3 regions of the Mannheimia massilioguelmaensis genome follow, and region 1 is predicted to be linked to each of the others. Evidence: riboswitches for the same ligand, from Rfam matches in the RefSeq annotation. Region 1 holds a riboswitch; each other region holds the start of a gene.
The links. Region 1 has a riboswitch for thiamine pyrophosphate ahead of thiM (hydroxyethylthiazole kinase). Riboswitches for the same ligand answer to the same signal wherever they lie in the genome.
Positions count from the first base shown of each region.

Region 2: another riboswitch for thiamine pyrophosphate. It lies ahead of thiB (thiamine ABC transporter substrate binding subunit); the one in region 1 lies ahead of thiM (hydroxyethylthiazole kinase).
Region 3: another riboswitch for thiamine pyrophosphate. It lies ahead of BN1226_RS04890 (ABC transporter substrate-binding protein); the one in region 1 lies ahead of thiM (hydroxyethylthiazole kinase).

Region 1 is NZ_CDQL01000006.1:210,793-216,221, forward strand. Features, by position in the region: gene BN1226_RS05770 (hypothetical protein) at 1-473, shown strand, start outside; gene BN1226_RS05775 (hypothetical protein) at 473-865, shown strand; gene BN1226_RS05780 (hypothetical protein) at 871-1,554, shown strand; gene BN1226_RS05785 (hypothetical protein) at 1,554-1,949, shown strand; gene BN1226_RS05790 (hypothetical protein) at 2,331-2,690, shown strand; TPP riboswitch at 3,041-3,135, shown strand; gene thiM (hydroxyethylthiazole kinase) at 3,242-4,042, shown strand; gene thiD (bifunctional hydroxymethylpyrimidine kinase/phosphomethylpyrimidine kinase) at 4,053-4,859, shown strand; gene thiE (thiamine phosphate synthase) at 4,852-5,429, shown strand, end outside.
Region 2 is NZ_CDQL01000008.1:67,424-72,852, forward strand. Features, by position in the region: gene glnE (bifunctional [glutamate--ammonia ligase]-adenylyl-L-tyrosine phosphorylase/[glutamate--ammonia-ligase] adenylyltransferase) at 1-1,803, opposite strand, end outside; TPP riboswitch at 2,002-2,095, shown strand; gene thiB (thiamine ABC transporter substrate binding subunit) at 2,153-3,154, shown strand; gene thiP (thiamine/thiamine pyrophosphate ABC transporter permease ThiP) at 3,162-4,787, shown strand; gene thiQ (thiamine ABC transporter ATP-binding protein) at 4,780-5,409, shown strand.
Region 3 is NZ_CDQL01000006.1:23,099-28,527, reverse strand. Features, by position in the region: gene fdhD (formate dehydrogenase accessory sulfurtransferase FdhD) at 162-1,007, shown strand; gene BN1226_RS04890 (ABC transporter substrate-binding protein) at 1,052-2,104, opposite strand; TPP riboswitch at 2,157-2,249, opposite strand; gene uvrD (DNA helicase II) at 2,367-4,547, shown strand; gene rarD (EamA family transporter RarD) at 4,549-5,424, shown strand.

The DNA of each region.
Region 1 (5,429 bases):
ATAAAGAAATAGATTTAAATGACACCACCTTAAAAGGCTATGTGGCAGGCACATCTTATCCAATTACCAATAGTACTATCGGAGGAAGACTGTCGCTTGGTTTGTATGATCAAGGTTATACAGAAAAAGCGGCTGGTTTATTTAAAGATGGTCAGGTGGATTACACTATTGCTTCTGGAGATATTGTTGGAACAGGGATTAATTTATTACCTTGGATACCAGGTCGCTTTAATTTTGGAATAGGAAATACGGATACTACGGGAGAGAATTTCCCTAGGATTCCAGGTAGGATTTTAACAGGAGATCATACCGATGCTTATTATAGAGATTTTAGTGTTATAAATTTTTTAAATAACAAAGCTGTTGCTGATAGTATTATCAATTATCAAGATAAAATTTGGGGTGGTGATGGAATTAAAATAAGAAGTAATAGATTTAATCAAGGGATGATAAATAATGAAGGAGATGGATAATGAGATTCGTATTATTTATTCTTGTAAGTGTTTCAAGTGGATGCTATTTGGGTAATGGTTCTCCATCTGAATTTAATTATTGGATAAAGAATGGAGAGCATATATCCTATTCTGATATAAAGGTTTGTGAAAAAAAAGTTTATGCATTGTTAGATTCTAGATTTAAGCATTTAGATGCTATTGAAAATAATATAGGTATAGTTTCCATGAGGAAAAATTATAGGGAGGAATATGATGAGTATATATCATATATAAAAAAAGCAACCCCAAAAATAAGTGAATGTTATTATGATATGGGATATAGATTTACAGCCCCTTATTATTGGTGCTTATCTAGAGATCATGGAGGAGCAAACACAGAAACTTGTAAAGTTAATCAGAAATATCGTTAATTAGTATGTTAAAAGATGTTTTAGATAGTTTCAGTGCGTTTGGCACATTTAATGCAAGCCGAGATCAAGTTACGATTTGGGATATGATTAATACCTATAATACACAAAACCTGACTAATCGAATGTCATTAGATCATGTAGCTCATAGTTTGGGAGCGTCAAGCACAAAAAATGCAATGAACTGGGTGGAATATAAAGGAATAGATTTAAATGACACCACCTTAAAAGGCTATGTGGCAGGCACATCTTATCCAACTACCAATAGTACTATCGGAGGAAGACTGTCACTTGGCTTGTATGATCAAGGTTATGTAGAAAAAGCGGCTGGTTTATTTAAAGACGGGAAAATTACTTATACTGTGGCATCAAGGGATATTGTGGCAACAGGGCTAGGATTGCCTTATCAAATAGGTAGTTTAAGTTTTGGTATCGGTAATACAAATACGACAGGAAGTCATTGGACAGGAATACCGTTATGGGGGATTATTGCAGGGGATCATACCAAGGCTTATTATCGAGATGAAGATGTAATTAATTTTTTAAATCCTAGTTTTGATAAAGAAAGCGAAAAAAATAGACAAAATATAATACATTATCAAAAAAATGTTTGGGGAAGCGTTGGACCTAAAACAGAAATAATAAGATTTGATAATAAGATAATCTTAGGAAAAGAGAAGGAGAATAAGTAATGAGAAAATTATCAACTATATTTTCCTTGTTATTATTAGGATGTTATTTAGCTAATGGTTCTCCAAATGCCTATACTTTTTGGATTAAAGATGGCAGACACATTTCTGCCTCTGAAATGAAATTTTGTTTTGATAAAAATAAATCTAAATTAGGCAGTGCAAATAAGAAAAGATTAGAATATTTAGAAACTCGCTATGAAAAGCTAGGTTATTTAAAAATGAAAACAGAATATCCAAATGAATACCAAGAATATCGAAGTTTGCGTGAGCTGATTCCCTCTAATACTAGTTGTTATTACGAGCTAGGATATAAATTTAGTGCCCCCTTATATTGGTGTATGGCTCAAGATGGAGATAATGCGAGTATATGTAGAGAAAATGCAAAATATCGTTGATTAGTGTGCTTGGTTACCCTAGATGGTACCGGCATCCACACAGTGCTTGATTAACTTTAGTAGAAACCGTTCATTTTTCTCAATTTTTTCATAAAATCTATAAAAACTCGGATAAAGTAAGAACAACCGCTGTATAACTTGCCGATTCTATCAGCTCCCCTCCCCTCACAATGAATGATAATTATCAGAATAGAAGGATAATAAAACGAATAATTGATATGTTTGGAGATAATTCTTCAATACATAATTGTCATGGTCTAGGACAAAAACAATGTGTAACGGATGGTTATCGTAAAGATGAAAAAGACCTAATTATGAATAAAGAACGAACAATTTATGATTTAAACAGAAATTCAAACCATAAATAATAGGAGAAATTTTATGAGAGTACTTTGTATGATTTTTAGTATTGCCTTTTTGGTTAGTTGTTCATTTGGTGGGTTTAAGCCACCTAAACTATACTATATATGGTATACAGGAAAGTCATTTTATGACCCCAATACTGGAGCTTGGATTGGGAAGTTTGAATTTGCCACTCAAAGAGATGTTGATATGCGAGCTTGTGGAATGGACCCTGTATTAGGTGAAAGTGATAAACTTAAAGTTAATTTATGTATGGAAAAAAAAGGATGGTATTTGGAACAAGGTCCCGTATGTGAAGAAAAGTATGTATGGAACGAGCCAGAATGTATTAAATGGCGAGCTAAACACAGCAAACCAGATGCAAAGCCTTGGGGATAATAAAAAATTATTATTAATTTTCAGAAAAACTTTGGGGGATATTGGTTCAAAAACAGAACAAATTGAATTTAACAATAAAACAGTGCATAAAGTAAAAAGTGAAGGATGAAAGCCATTAATTCTATTTTATTTAATAATATCAATATGTTATCTAAATAACAATTCTCCACCAGATATGAATTTTAGGTAAAAAGAGTAAAAAATATTTTATGAAAATTCTAGATTTTGTAAAAAAATTTTTAATTTTTAGACCGCACTTTTACTTCGATTCCCTTTCCATTTTAGTGATCTCACTCACAATTTTATAAAACAAATTTTGTGTTAAATTTTGAACGGTATTACACTTGTTATTACATTAGTCGGGGTGCTACGTTTCAGTAGCTGAGATAACACCCGTGAACCTGATACAGCTAATACTGGCGTAGGAAACTAATTGTAAAAGATTCAAGTAAAACTAAAATACTCTCGTTTATTGATAAAAGATCTTTTGTACTTTTATTCCCTTTCGTCTTATTGCTGGTTAATTTCATTTTTTACAAAAAGGAATTGCTATGCAAACTCATTATTTAGAACTGATTCGTCAAAAAAATCCATTAGTTCATTGTATTACTAATATTGTTGTCACCAATTTTTCCGCTAATGGCTTATTAGCTTTAGGTGCCTCGCCTTTTATGTCAACAATGCCTAAAGAAGTAGCAGAAATTCAAGATTTTGCGCAAGGTTTATTAATAAATATTGGTACGATTCACCCCGCAGATATTGAAGCAATGTTGATTGCAGGAAAAGCAGCAAATCAATTAGATATTCCCGTGGTATTCGATCCTGTTGGTGTGGGTGCGACGAAATTCCGTCAACAGGTTACACATCAATTACTCAGCCAAATCAAAGTGGCGGTTATACGTGGAAACGCTGCGGAAATTGCTTTTTTAGCGGAAGGTTGTTGGCAAGGGAAAGGTGTAGATGCGGCGGGTAATGATGCAGATTTAAATATTATTGCTAAAACCGTGGCTCAAAAATATCAATGTATTGTGGCAATAAGTGGTGAAACTGATGTGATTTCTGATGGTTCACTACTCTGCTCCATTCATAATGGCTCATCTATGCTTCCTAAAGTCACAGGTTCTGGTTGTTTACTTGGTGCTGTAATTGCCGCATTTCTTGGGGTTGCTGAAAAGGATTCATATTTTTCTGCTTGTGTCGAAGCCTGTGCAACTTATGCGGTTGCAGGAGAATTGGCAATGCAAGGCTTACTACCAACTGAATATGGCAGTTTCGCGGTTAATTTTATTAATCAATTAGGTGCTATTACCTCTGCCCAAGTACAACGTGTTAGCAAAATCAACAAGAAGTAAAAAACATATGATGAATCCAATAAGACAAACCTTAACCATTGCAGGTTCCGATAGCGGCGGTGGTGCAGGTATTCAAGCTGACTTAAAAACCTTTCAAATGCGAAATGTTTTTGGGACTTCTGTTATCACTTCGGTGACGGCACAAAATACGCTGGGCGTTTACGATATCCATCTTATTCCTATTGATACAATTCAATCTCAACTTAAAGCTATAGCTGAAGATTTTGATATTAGAGCGGTTAAAATTGGAATGCTGGGAGATGCTAATCGCATTGAATGTGTTGCTGATGGTTTACGTCAATATTCTTTTGGCAAAATTGTGTTAGATCCCGTGATGATTGCAAAAGGTGGAGCTAGCTTACTACCACAAAGTGCGGTCAGTGCATTAAAAAATTTAATGATTCCTCAAGCAGATATTATTACCCCTAATATTCCTGAAGCAGAAGCACTTACAGGGATTAAAATCCATAATGAAACAGATATTAAAAAAGCCGCTGAGATTATACAAAATTTAGGTGTTGAAACGGTAATTATCAAAGGTGGTCATTTAGATGATGCGAAAAGTGCGGTATGTAAAGATTGGATTTTCACTTCAGATGAAGATTTTACACTCTCCTCCCCTCGTTATCAGACCCTTCATACTCATGGCACAGGCTGTACATTTTCAGCTTGCATTACCGCAGAAATAGCTAAAGGCTATACTGTTCCACAAGCGATACATACAGCCAAGTTATTTATTACTGAGGCAATTAGCCATCCATTAAACATTGGTCATGGGCATGGACCAACAAATCATTGGGCATATCGTGATGAATAAAGTGAAATCAATGCTTTCCGTGTATTTTATTGCTGGCTCACAGGATTGCTGCCATTTATCTAATAATGCTGGTGAAAATTTACTCTATATTTTAAAACAAGCACTAATGGGCGGAATTAGTTGCTTTCAATTCCGTGAAAAAGGAAAGAACTCTTTAGAAAATGATCCCGCAGCAAAACGTCAACTTGCCATTGAATGCCAAAAACTATGTAAAGAATTTAATGCTCCTTTCATTATTAATGATGATATTGACTTGGCTTTATCTCTACAGGCTGATGGAATTCATGTAGGACAAACAGATATGGGAATCAACGATATTCTGCTAAAAACTACAGTAAAACCGATTATTGGATTATCAATAAATAATTTAGCACAAGCCTTAGCGAATCAAAATAATCCTAATATCGATTATTTTGGTATTGGTCCTATTTTCTCTACGCAATCTAAATTAGATCACAGTCCTGTGCTTGGTATGGAAATTTTTCATCAAATTCGAGAGCATCAAATTAATAAGCCTTGTGTTGCTATCGGTGGAATTACTGAATTATCCGCCCCCAAACTAAGACAACT
Region 2 (5,429 bases), on a different contig from region 1:
AATAAGTTGTGATTTTGCACATAATTCTATTAGTTGTGTTAATGCTTGAGGGTTCTCAAGTAATAATTCTAAATAGGTTGTTCGGGTTAGAATTTTCTCGACAATGTTTAACATTCTTGGTAACAAAGTGCGGTATTCAGCATGAGAAAAAATTTGTAATAATAAATTTGGTAGAAGCTGAGCAAGCACTTCTCGTCCTCGAATGCCAATAGAACGGAGTTTCACACTAGAACGGAAAGCTTCTAATTTATGGATTAATTCTTCTCGTTCATTTTCGCCGATCCCTTGTTGGATCAAAATATCAGATAACTCATTCTGCTCAATATGGGCGTCTAGAAAATCACGCCATTCATTTTCTTTGATATCTTGTTCTGGTTCTTCATCTTGTCCAATTAAATTTTGAAAAACTGACCGCACTTTTTGCTGATGTTGTTGTAATATGTGATAAAAACTTTGCCAATCAGTAATAGGATAATGAATTTCAATGCTTTGATGATTTTGATCCCAAAGAGTAAAACATTTTGTTGCTTCGACTAAACGTAATTGATCTAATTCTTTGCTAGGTAGTAATTGTGTTTGTTTATCATCAATGGCTTGTAATACGTTTTCTACACGGCGTAAGAATAAATAGGCTTGCATTAAATCTTGATGTTGCTTAGCACTAATCAGACCTAGTTTTTCAATTTCAGGGAGAAGTTTGAGTAATTCATGTTTTTGTAAGGCAATTTCTCGACCGCCACGAATGAGTTGAAAAACTTGTACAATAAATTCTATTTCTCGAATTCCACCTGCACCAAGCTTTATATTATCCACTAAGCCACGACGACGGACTTCACGCTCAATTTTATGCTTCATTTCTCGTAAAGATTGGATAACACTGAAATCGATGTAACGGCGATAAACAAATGGACGAAGTAGTTGGCGTAAGGTTTTGATATTAGGATCTTGTTCATCTGCCCCTAAAATTCGTCCTTTAATCATGGCATAGCGTTCCCAATCTCGCCCTTGTTCTTGATAATAGGTTTCCATTCCATTAAAACTTAATGCTAATGCACCGCTTTCACCAAATGGACGTAAACGCATATCTGTACGGTAAACGAAACCATCAACCGTAAATTCATCTAAAGTATTAATCAGTTTTTGTCCTAAACGCATAAAGAATTTTTGGTTTTCCATTGGTTTACGAGTTCCAACAGTTTCACCATTAGCAGGATAGGTGAAGATTAAATCAATATCTGATGAAAAATTAAGTTCAAAACCACCAAGTTTGCCCATTCCAAGAATATAAAGTTGTTGAGGATGTCCTTGTTCATCCACCGGTGTTCCCCAATCTGCACAAGCTTGTTTATAGAGCCAATCTCTTGCACAAATAATGCATGCTTCAGCTAATTGTGAAAGACGAATAAAAATTTCCTCTACCGTGCCTAAATTCAGGCTCTGACAAAAACTGAGCTTCACCATTTCACGGTTACGGAATTGTCGTAATGTTTTATATAACCCCGCTTCGTCAGTTACTGTATTTAATAACAGAGTTAAACGAGAAGCATAGTTTTCACAATCAGATAATGAGGGGCTAGTTTGCCAACACTCCCATAAAAAGTGCGGTTGTTTTTTGAAAATTTCTACCACAAAGTCAGACATCGCAATAGCCTGTGCTAGCCGTCCAATTGGGGCATTCAGATCCTGTTGTTGATCAATAATATCTTTGTACAATTGCGAATTACATTGATCAGGAAATTGCTCAATTAATAATTCTGCAAGTTGGGTTAACGTTGTTTGAAAGGCAGAAATGGGCATACTCATAGATGTTCCTAAGTCTTTGGTATGTAGATTTATATGTGTATTGTAACTGAATCTTAAAGATTATAAAAAGTTAGATGGTGAAGAAATGTTTTAAATATGCAGTTGCTTATAAGATACTTAATTAATGTCATACTTATTTTAAACCTCTCTGTAGAAAAATGGCTTGAATAAATCCCTTAAAAGCGATTAAACTATTTGCCGTTCTCAACGGGGTGCTTCATTTGAGGCTGAGAGAAACCCGTAGAACCTGATCTGATTAATCACAGCGTAGGGATTTGAGAAAGCGAGTAAATTTTTCTAAAATTGTACCGCACTTAAATTCCTTTAATTTCAATTAAAGGATTTTTTTATGCCTAAATCTAAAATTTTTCTTTTTTCAACCGCACTTTTTCTGTCTGGACAAGCGGTTGCAGAGAACCAATCGGTCAACCTTTATGCAGAAGAATATTTTGCTGCACAGTGGGGAGCCGGCCCTGAAGTAAAAACCAATTTTGAAAAAGCCTTCCCTCAGTGTCAAATTAATATGATTCCTTTTGATAGCCGTACCACCATGTTAAATCGTTTACGTTTGGAGGGAAAGAAAACCAAAGCTGATGTGGTGATTGGTATGGATAATCATCAATTAGAAGCTGCTGAAAAAACAGGTTTATTTGCACCTCATGGTGTCAGCTTGAACCATGTTAACATGCCAGTTAAGTGGCAGAGCCAATATTTTGTGCCTTATGAGTTTTCAAAATATGCGTTTATTTATGATAAAACTAAACTACAAAATCCACCTAAGAGCTTAAAAGAGTTAATTGAACGTGAAGATCTTAAGGTGATTTATCAAGATCCTCGTACAAGCAGTATTGGAAGAGGATTATTAGTTTGGATGAATATGCTTTATCCACAAGATCAAATTAATCAACAGTGGCAAACATTACAGAAACATACTGTTACTGTTGGCAAAGGTTGGTCAGAAACCTATGGTAGTTTTTTAAAAGGAGAAGCTGATTTGGTATTAAGTAATAATACCTCTCCGCTTTATCATTTGCTGAATGAGCATAATTCCAACTATGCTGCCACAGAATTTGCAGAGGGTGAAACCTTACAAATTGATATGGCAGGCAAAATCGCAGGAAAAAATAATGCTTGTGCGGATCATTTTTTAAGTTTTCTATTGCAACCAGATAGCCAAAAAACCATTATCACTAAAGGGATTATGTTGCCAGTGGTTGAAGGCAATATTGAGCCTCATTACGATGCACTAAAAAGTGCCGTGATGAAAAGTAAAACTATTGATACCTTGATGATTAGTGATGAACAATTGAAATCTTGGATAAACCAATGGCAGTCAGCATTGAGTAAATAACGGCGTTATGTCCTTATTATTTCCTTCCATTAAACATTTAGCTCCTGCCCATTATGTGGGCGGGATTTTGGTGCTATGTTTATTAATGGTGATTTATGGAGGCTCTTTATTAGCCGTATTTTATCAGGGGGAAGCTCACTCTTGGCAAAGTTTATGGCAAGATAGTTATTTATATCAAGTATTAAGGTTTAGCTTTTGGCAAGCTAGTCTTTCTGCTGGGCTTTCAGTGCTTATTGGATTGTTCTTTGCAAGGGCATTTTTTTATCAGCAGTTTAAAGGGAAATTATTGCTATTAAAATTATTTTCCTTAACTTTTGTATTGCCTTCTTTAGTAGCAATTTTGGGTTTATTAGGAATTTATGGCTCATCTGGTTGGCTTGCACAACTTTTAACTTATCTAAATATCTCATGGCAACCTAATATTTATGGCTTATCAGGTATTCTAATCGCCCATTTATTTTTTAATATTCCTTTAGCCGCACGTATGTTTTTGCAGAGTTTTCATAGTATTCCTAATCAACAACGACAACTCGCCGCACAATTAAATATGCAAGGTTGGCAATTTATTCGATTAATTGAATGGCCTTATTTACGTCAGCAACTATTACCTACATTGGTATTGATTTTTACTCTTTGCTTTACCAGTTTTGCTATCGTATTGAGTTTAGGTGGAGGACCAAAATATTCCACCCTTGAAGTGGCAATTTATCAAGCCATTATCTTTGATTTTGATTTATCTAAAGCGGCTTTATTTGTGCTATTACAATTTATTGTTTGTTTCTTATTGTTTGCACTCAGTAGCATGTTTAGTAAATTGCCAGAAACACATTTAAGTTTTAGAGAATTATGGTTCGCCAAACAGAAAAGTGCGGTTAAATTTTGGCAAATTTTAATGATTGCTATAGTCAGTTTATTTATACTTTCTCCTTTAGTTCATATTGTCATTAGTGCATTAGTGGCGAAAGATGCACTTCATGCATGGCAAGACCCACAATTATGGCGTTCTATGGCATATTCCTTTTCTATCGCACCGATTTCTGCCTTGTTAGCATTGCTGATGTCCATAGCACTATTAGAGCTATCCCGACGTTTAGCATGGTTTTATTTTGAAAAGCTTGCTCATTTATTGCTTAATTTAGGCATGTTAGTATTAGCCATTCCAAGCTTAATTGTGGCCATCGGTTTATTTTTATTATTACAACATATTGAATTTTCTTCGGCACATTTATTTGCCATTATGGTGTTATGTAATGCCCTATCAGCAATGCCATTTGTGCTGAAAATTTTGGCAGTGCCCATGAATATGAATCTTCAATATTATGAGAAACTTTGTCAATCTTTAGGGATTAAAGGTTGGCAGCGTTTTCGCCTTATTGAATGGCATACATTGGCAGCACCGATAAAATATGCCTTTGCATTAGCTTGTGCTTTATCATTAGGTGACTTTACGGCAATCGCTTTATTTGGTAGCCAAGATTTTTCTTCGTTACCTTATTTATTGTATCAACAGCTAGGCAGTTACCGAGGTGATCAAGCAGCTATTACGGCATTAATTCTATTATTAGTTTGTTTCGCGATGTTTGTGATAGTGGAACGCTCCTATATTCCTACCGAGGAAAAGCCCCATGATTAAGCTAGATCAAGTTCAGTTTCAATATAAAAATATGTTAATGGAGTTTAATTTACATATTCAACCTAAGGAGCGGATTGTTATTATTGGTGCGAGTGGCGCGGGGAAAAGTACTTTATTAAATCTTATTGCTGGATTTGAATATGCAAATTCAGGCGAGATTTGGTTAAATCAACAAAATCATACATTGACAGAACCCAGTGAACGCCCAGTTTCTATGTTGTTTCAAGAGAATAATTTATTTCCTCATCTAACTGTTGAACAAAATATTGGATTAGGCATAAAGCCGCATTTAAAACTCAATGAGGCACAATGGGCACAAGTAGAGCAGGTAGCAAGTGCGGTAGGATTAGAAAAATTTTTAACCCGTAAACCCGATCAACTATCGGGCGGGCAAAAACAGCGAGTTGCATTAGCTCGATGCTTATTGAGGGATAAACCTATTCTATTATTAGATGAGCCTTTTTCGGCATTAGATCCTATCTTACGTCTAGAAATGTTGAATTTATTATCTCAAATTTGTGAGCATAAACAACTTACTTTACTGATAGTGACTCATCAACCTAATGAGTTAACGGGTAAAATTGATCGTATTCTCACCATTGAAAATGGTCATATTGTTTAACAGGTTTAATATAAAAAAAG
Region 3 (5,429 bases), 190 kb from region 1:
TTGAGTTTCTACAATTATTCATTCCTAATGTTAATGAGAATGAATTTGATTACATCGCTTCCCAAAAAATATAAACAATGGGTAAAGCTTTAAATCTAGTGTAGAATACATTTATTTTCTATTTAAATCTATAACTAATAAGGTTAATTGGAGGAAAAAAGTTGATTCAGATCACAAAAAGAACAATAAATTTTTTCAAAAATTTAACATTTACAAAACATTCTGATAAATATCATTTAGAAAAGAATAGTGAAAAAAGCTCAGAATTTGTACAGAAAGAGGAGTTTTTAGCGATTGAAATGCCTGTGGCATTGGTTTATAACGGTATTTCTCATACAGTAATGATGACTACTCCTCAAGATTTGGAAGATTTCGCATTAGGATTTTCATTAGCTGAAGGGATTATTGATAAAACTTCAGATATTTATGGTATTGATGTGGAAGAAACTTGTAATGGGGTGGAGGTTCAAATTGAATTGGCAACTCGTTGTTTCGTTCGTCTGAAAGATTTACGCCGTACAATGGCTGGACGTACAGGTTGTGGGATTTGTGGCAGTGAGCAATTAGAACAAGTGACTAAAAAATTACCTAAATTAGACCGCACTTTTAGCTTTGATTTAAATAAACTAGATCAATGTTTAACAATTTTGCATGATGCCCAAGTATTGGGTAAGCAAACAGGCTCTACTCATGCCGCGGGTTTCTTCTCTTTAGAAGGCGAGTTATTGGCTATTCGTGAAGATGTTGGACGTCATGTGGCTTTGGATAAATTATTAGGCTGGCATGCGAAGAATAATCAACCTCTGGGATTTGTGTTAGTGACAAGTCGAGCAAGTTATGAAATGGTACAAAAAGCAGCAACTTGTGGCATTGAAATGCTCATTGCAATTTCAGCAGGAACTGATTTAGCTGTGAGAATGGCTGAAGAGAGTAATCTCACATTAATTGGATTTGCTAGGGAAGGACGAGCTACAGTTTATACAGGAAAAGAGCGATTGATATATTGAGCTATGTAAAGGGCAGATCTCGTTAATCCGCCCTATAGCCTTAGTTACTGTTCTGATAGACTCATTTTCGTCCAACGTTCAATTAGCTTTTTACTTTCTTGATCTGAACCAAAATGTAAAAAGTCAATATCAATAAATTGCAATTTTAATGGATCGCTTGCCTTAGGATGATGTTGTGCATGAATATTGGCTGGTAGCTGATAAGAATTAGCTTCACGCCAAGGGATTTCTTGTGCTTCGGCCGTGAGAACCCAGTCGGTAAATAATTTTGCATTTTCAAGATTGCGGGCATTTTTAATAATGCTATTGGCACCTAAAGTATAACCAATGCCTTCACAAGGTAAAACGCCTGTTACTGGCGCACCTTTTTCCTGCTCACGAATATAGCTATGCATAAAACTAATATCTACAGCTACTTCTCCTGATGCTAAGGTGTTTGTCGCTAAACCACTTTTTGAAAATTGTGACACATTTTTATTGAGTGCTTTCAGGTATTCAAAGGCTTTATCTTCACCCCAAAGTGCGATTAAGGTAGTGAGAAATGAATATCCTGTACCAGAGACTCTAGGATCAGGGTATTGAATTTCATTTTTAAATTCTGGTTTTAATAGATCTTTAAAGCATTGTGGTTTTTTAATATTGAGTTTTTCAAGTTTTTGAGTATTAATACCAATGCCTAATTCCATTAAGTAAATAATCGAAGAAAATTCACCTCGTTGTTCCATTAATTGTTTAAATTGTGGCAAAATTTGTTTTTGATTAGGTGAGCGGTATTTTTCAAGTAAGCCTAAATCAGCTGCTTGTAAATGAGGTTCTAAAGTGCCACCGTACCATACATCTGCCTGAGGATTGTCTTTTTCTGCTTTAATTTTACCTAATGTGGTTCCTGTACTATTACGAATAAATTGGGTTTCTACGTGGTATTTTTTAGCGAATGCTTGGCTGATTTTTTCGCAAGCGGTATTTTGCACACTGCAATAAATATTTAATTTACCTTCTGCCTGGGCAAATTGAGGTAATAGGCTTATAGCACCGATAAAAAGTGCGGTAGGTTTTAGAAAAATTTTATGAATAGATAAAATTGAATGAGTTGTCATTGAATTGCTCCTTAATTAAAAGAAAACAAGTCAACACATAAACGAAAGAGAAAAATGTGGATAATTAGTTTCCTACGCCAGTGTTAACTGTATCAGGTTCACGGGTATTTCTCAGCCGATTTTTTCAGCACCCCGACTAACGGAGCAACAATATAAAACCTTTTCTCTTAATTGTAAATAGGGTTGGCTCATTACATTGACAAAGCATATATAACCCTTATAATCCCCTGTAAAAATAAACAGCAAAATGTAGTGAGCAATAATGGATATTTCAGAATTACTTGATGGTTTAAATGATAAGCAACGTGAAGCTGTAGCGGCACCGCTAGGTAACTATTTAGTGTTGGCAGGTGCAGGAAGCGGAAAAACTCGAGTTTTAACTCATCGTATTGCTTGGTTAATTGCTGTCGAAAGCGTTTCTGAAAGTAGTATTATGGCGGTGACTTTTACAAATAAAGCCGCTGCAGAAATGCGTCATCGTATTGAATCAACATTAACTCCCCATTCTTCTCATTCTTTATCAGGTATGTGGGTCGGCACTTTTCATAGCATTGCTCACCGATTATTACGTGCTCATTATGTGGATGCCAATTTGCCACAAGATTTCCAAATTATGGATAGCGAGGATCAACTTCGCCTAATGAAGCGTTTACTTAAATTGCATAATTATGATGAGAAAATGTTTCCAGCAAAACAGGCCTGTTGGTATATCAATAATAAAAAGGATGAGGGTTTAAGACCAAACCTAATTGATGATCATAATGATCGCCAAGAACGAGAATGGATTAAAATTTATCGTATTTATCAAGATACTTGTGATCGTGCCGGGTTGGTGGATTTTGCTGAAATTTTATTACGTGCTTATGAGTTATTTCTCAAGAAACCTGTGATTCTGCAACGTTACCAGCAACGCTTTGGGCAAATATTGGTGGATGAGTTTCAAGATACGAATAAAATTCAATATGCTTGGATCAAATTATTAGCTGGTGAAACAGGCAATGTAATGATTGTTGGGGATGATGATCAGTCTATTTATGGTTGGCGTGGTGCACAAATCGAAAATATTCAAAAATTCCTTGATGATTTCCATCAAGCTCAAACCATTCGTTTAGAGCAAAATTATCGTTCTACAGGCAATATTCTACAGGCTGCCAACCAATTAATTTCAAACAATAATAACCGCCTAGGTAAAGATTTATGGACGGATGGTGAACAAGGCGATCCTGTGGGAATTTATGCCGCATTTAATGAATTAGATGAAGCACTTTTTGTCTCTTCTCAAATTAAGATTTGGTTAGAAGATGGTGGTTGCTTAAATGATATAGCGATTTTATATCGTAGCAATAGTCAATCACGTGTGATTGAAGAAGCACTGATTCGGGCACAAATTCCATATCGTATTTACGGAGGAATGCGATTCTTCGAACGTCAAGAAATCAAAGATGCGTTAGCTTATTTACGCTTAATTGCAAATCGCCAAGATGATGCAGCTTTTGAACGTGTAATTAATACGCCAACTAGAGGTATTGGAGATCGAACTTTAGATATTTTACGTAACTTAACTCGTGAACGTGAAATTACCTTATGGCAAGCTATACAAATTGCAATTCATGAAAATCAGTTAGCTGGTCGTGCTGCTACCGCATTACAGCGTTTTTGTGAGTTGATTAATTCATTAGCTGAAGAAACCGCAGAAATGCCATTGTTTGAGCAAACGGACTTTGTGATTAAGCACTCAGGTTTATATGAAATGTATAAACAGGAGAAAGGAGAAAAAGGTGAAGTTCGTATTGAAAACTTGGAAGAGTTAGTTTCGGCTACCCGTGAATTTATTAAACCTGATGATGCACAAGAAATGACAGATTTGACTGCATTCTTAACTCATGCTTCTTTAGAAGCTGGCGATGAACAGGCTTCGCCTCATCAATCCAGTGTGCAAATGATGACATTACACTCAGCCAAAGGATTAGAATTCCCTCGTGTATTTATGGTTGGTGTGGAAGAAGGTATCTTCCCAAGTTTTATGTCTTTAGAAGAACCAGGTCGTCTAGAAGAAGAACGTCGTTTAGCCTATGTCGGAATTACTCGTGCAAAACAAAAATTGACAATTTGTTATGCAGAAAGCCGTCGTTTATACGGAAAAGAAGAAAGACATATTCCTTCTCGTTTTATTAATGAATTGCCTGAAGAATGTATCCAAGCTGTGCGTTTACGAGGTACAGTGACTCGTGCTTATAACCAAAGTGCGGTCGGTTCTGTGAAAATTTCTGCTGAGAGCCAAGATTATTGGAAAACGGGTCAAAAAGTCAAACATGCTAAATTTGGAATAGGGACGGTGATTAATGTTGAAGGGGCAGACAATAATACTCGCTTGCAAATTGCATTCCAAGGTCAAGGCATCAAATGGTTGATTGCGCATTTAGCCAAATTAGAAAAGATTTAATATGATTAGAGGCATTATTTATTCCATTATTTCTTCGCTATTATTTGGTGGAGTATATTTCCTTGCCACCTTAATTCAACCTGTATCAGGTGAAGGTTTATATGGATTGCGTTTGTTTGTTACGACCCCCTTTGTTATATTGGCACTAATTTTGCTTAACCAACAAAAAGAATTTGTTTTACTGCTTAAACGGCTAGTCACGGAACCCCAGTTAATTATCATCGTGCTTATCACGGCAACATCAATGGGGATACAAATGTGGCTTTATTTGTGGGCACCGAATAATGGTAAAGCGATAGATGTATCTATTGGTTATTTGTTAATGCCATTAGTCATGGTGTTATTTGGTAAAGTTTTTTATAAAGAGCGCCTTTCTCGCTGGAAAAAAGTAGCAATCTTATTCGCAGCTATTGGTGTTGTGAGCAAAGTTATTTTAACTGGCGTATTTTCTTGGGAAAGTGCGTTAGTTTGCATTGGTTACCCAGTTTATTTTGGCTTAAGAAAAACATTCAAACTGGCAACCTTATCAGTTTTCTTATTAGAAATGTTGATTCTTATTCCTTCTGGTATTTATTTTGTTGCACAAGTAGATCTAAGTTATTCTTATGCACAAAATGCCAATTTTTATCTTTGGTTATTTTTATTAGGTCTCGTTGGTGGTGTTGCATTAATTCTTTACATTCTGTGTAGCCAACTTATTCCTATCAATTTATTAGGTTTATTAGGCTATTTAGAACCTTTATCTATGCTAATTGTCTCTTTCATCATCGGAGAGTCTTTGCAATCTAACTCTTATATGTTAATGTTCTGCTTAACGATTGCCATTGTGTTATTAATTATTGATGGCGTAGTTGCTTTTAAGCGACAATCTATTTAATGTTG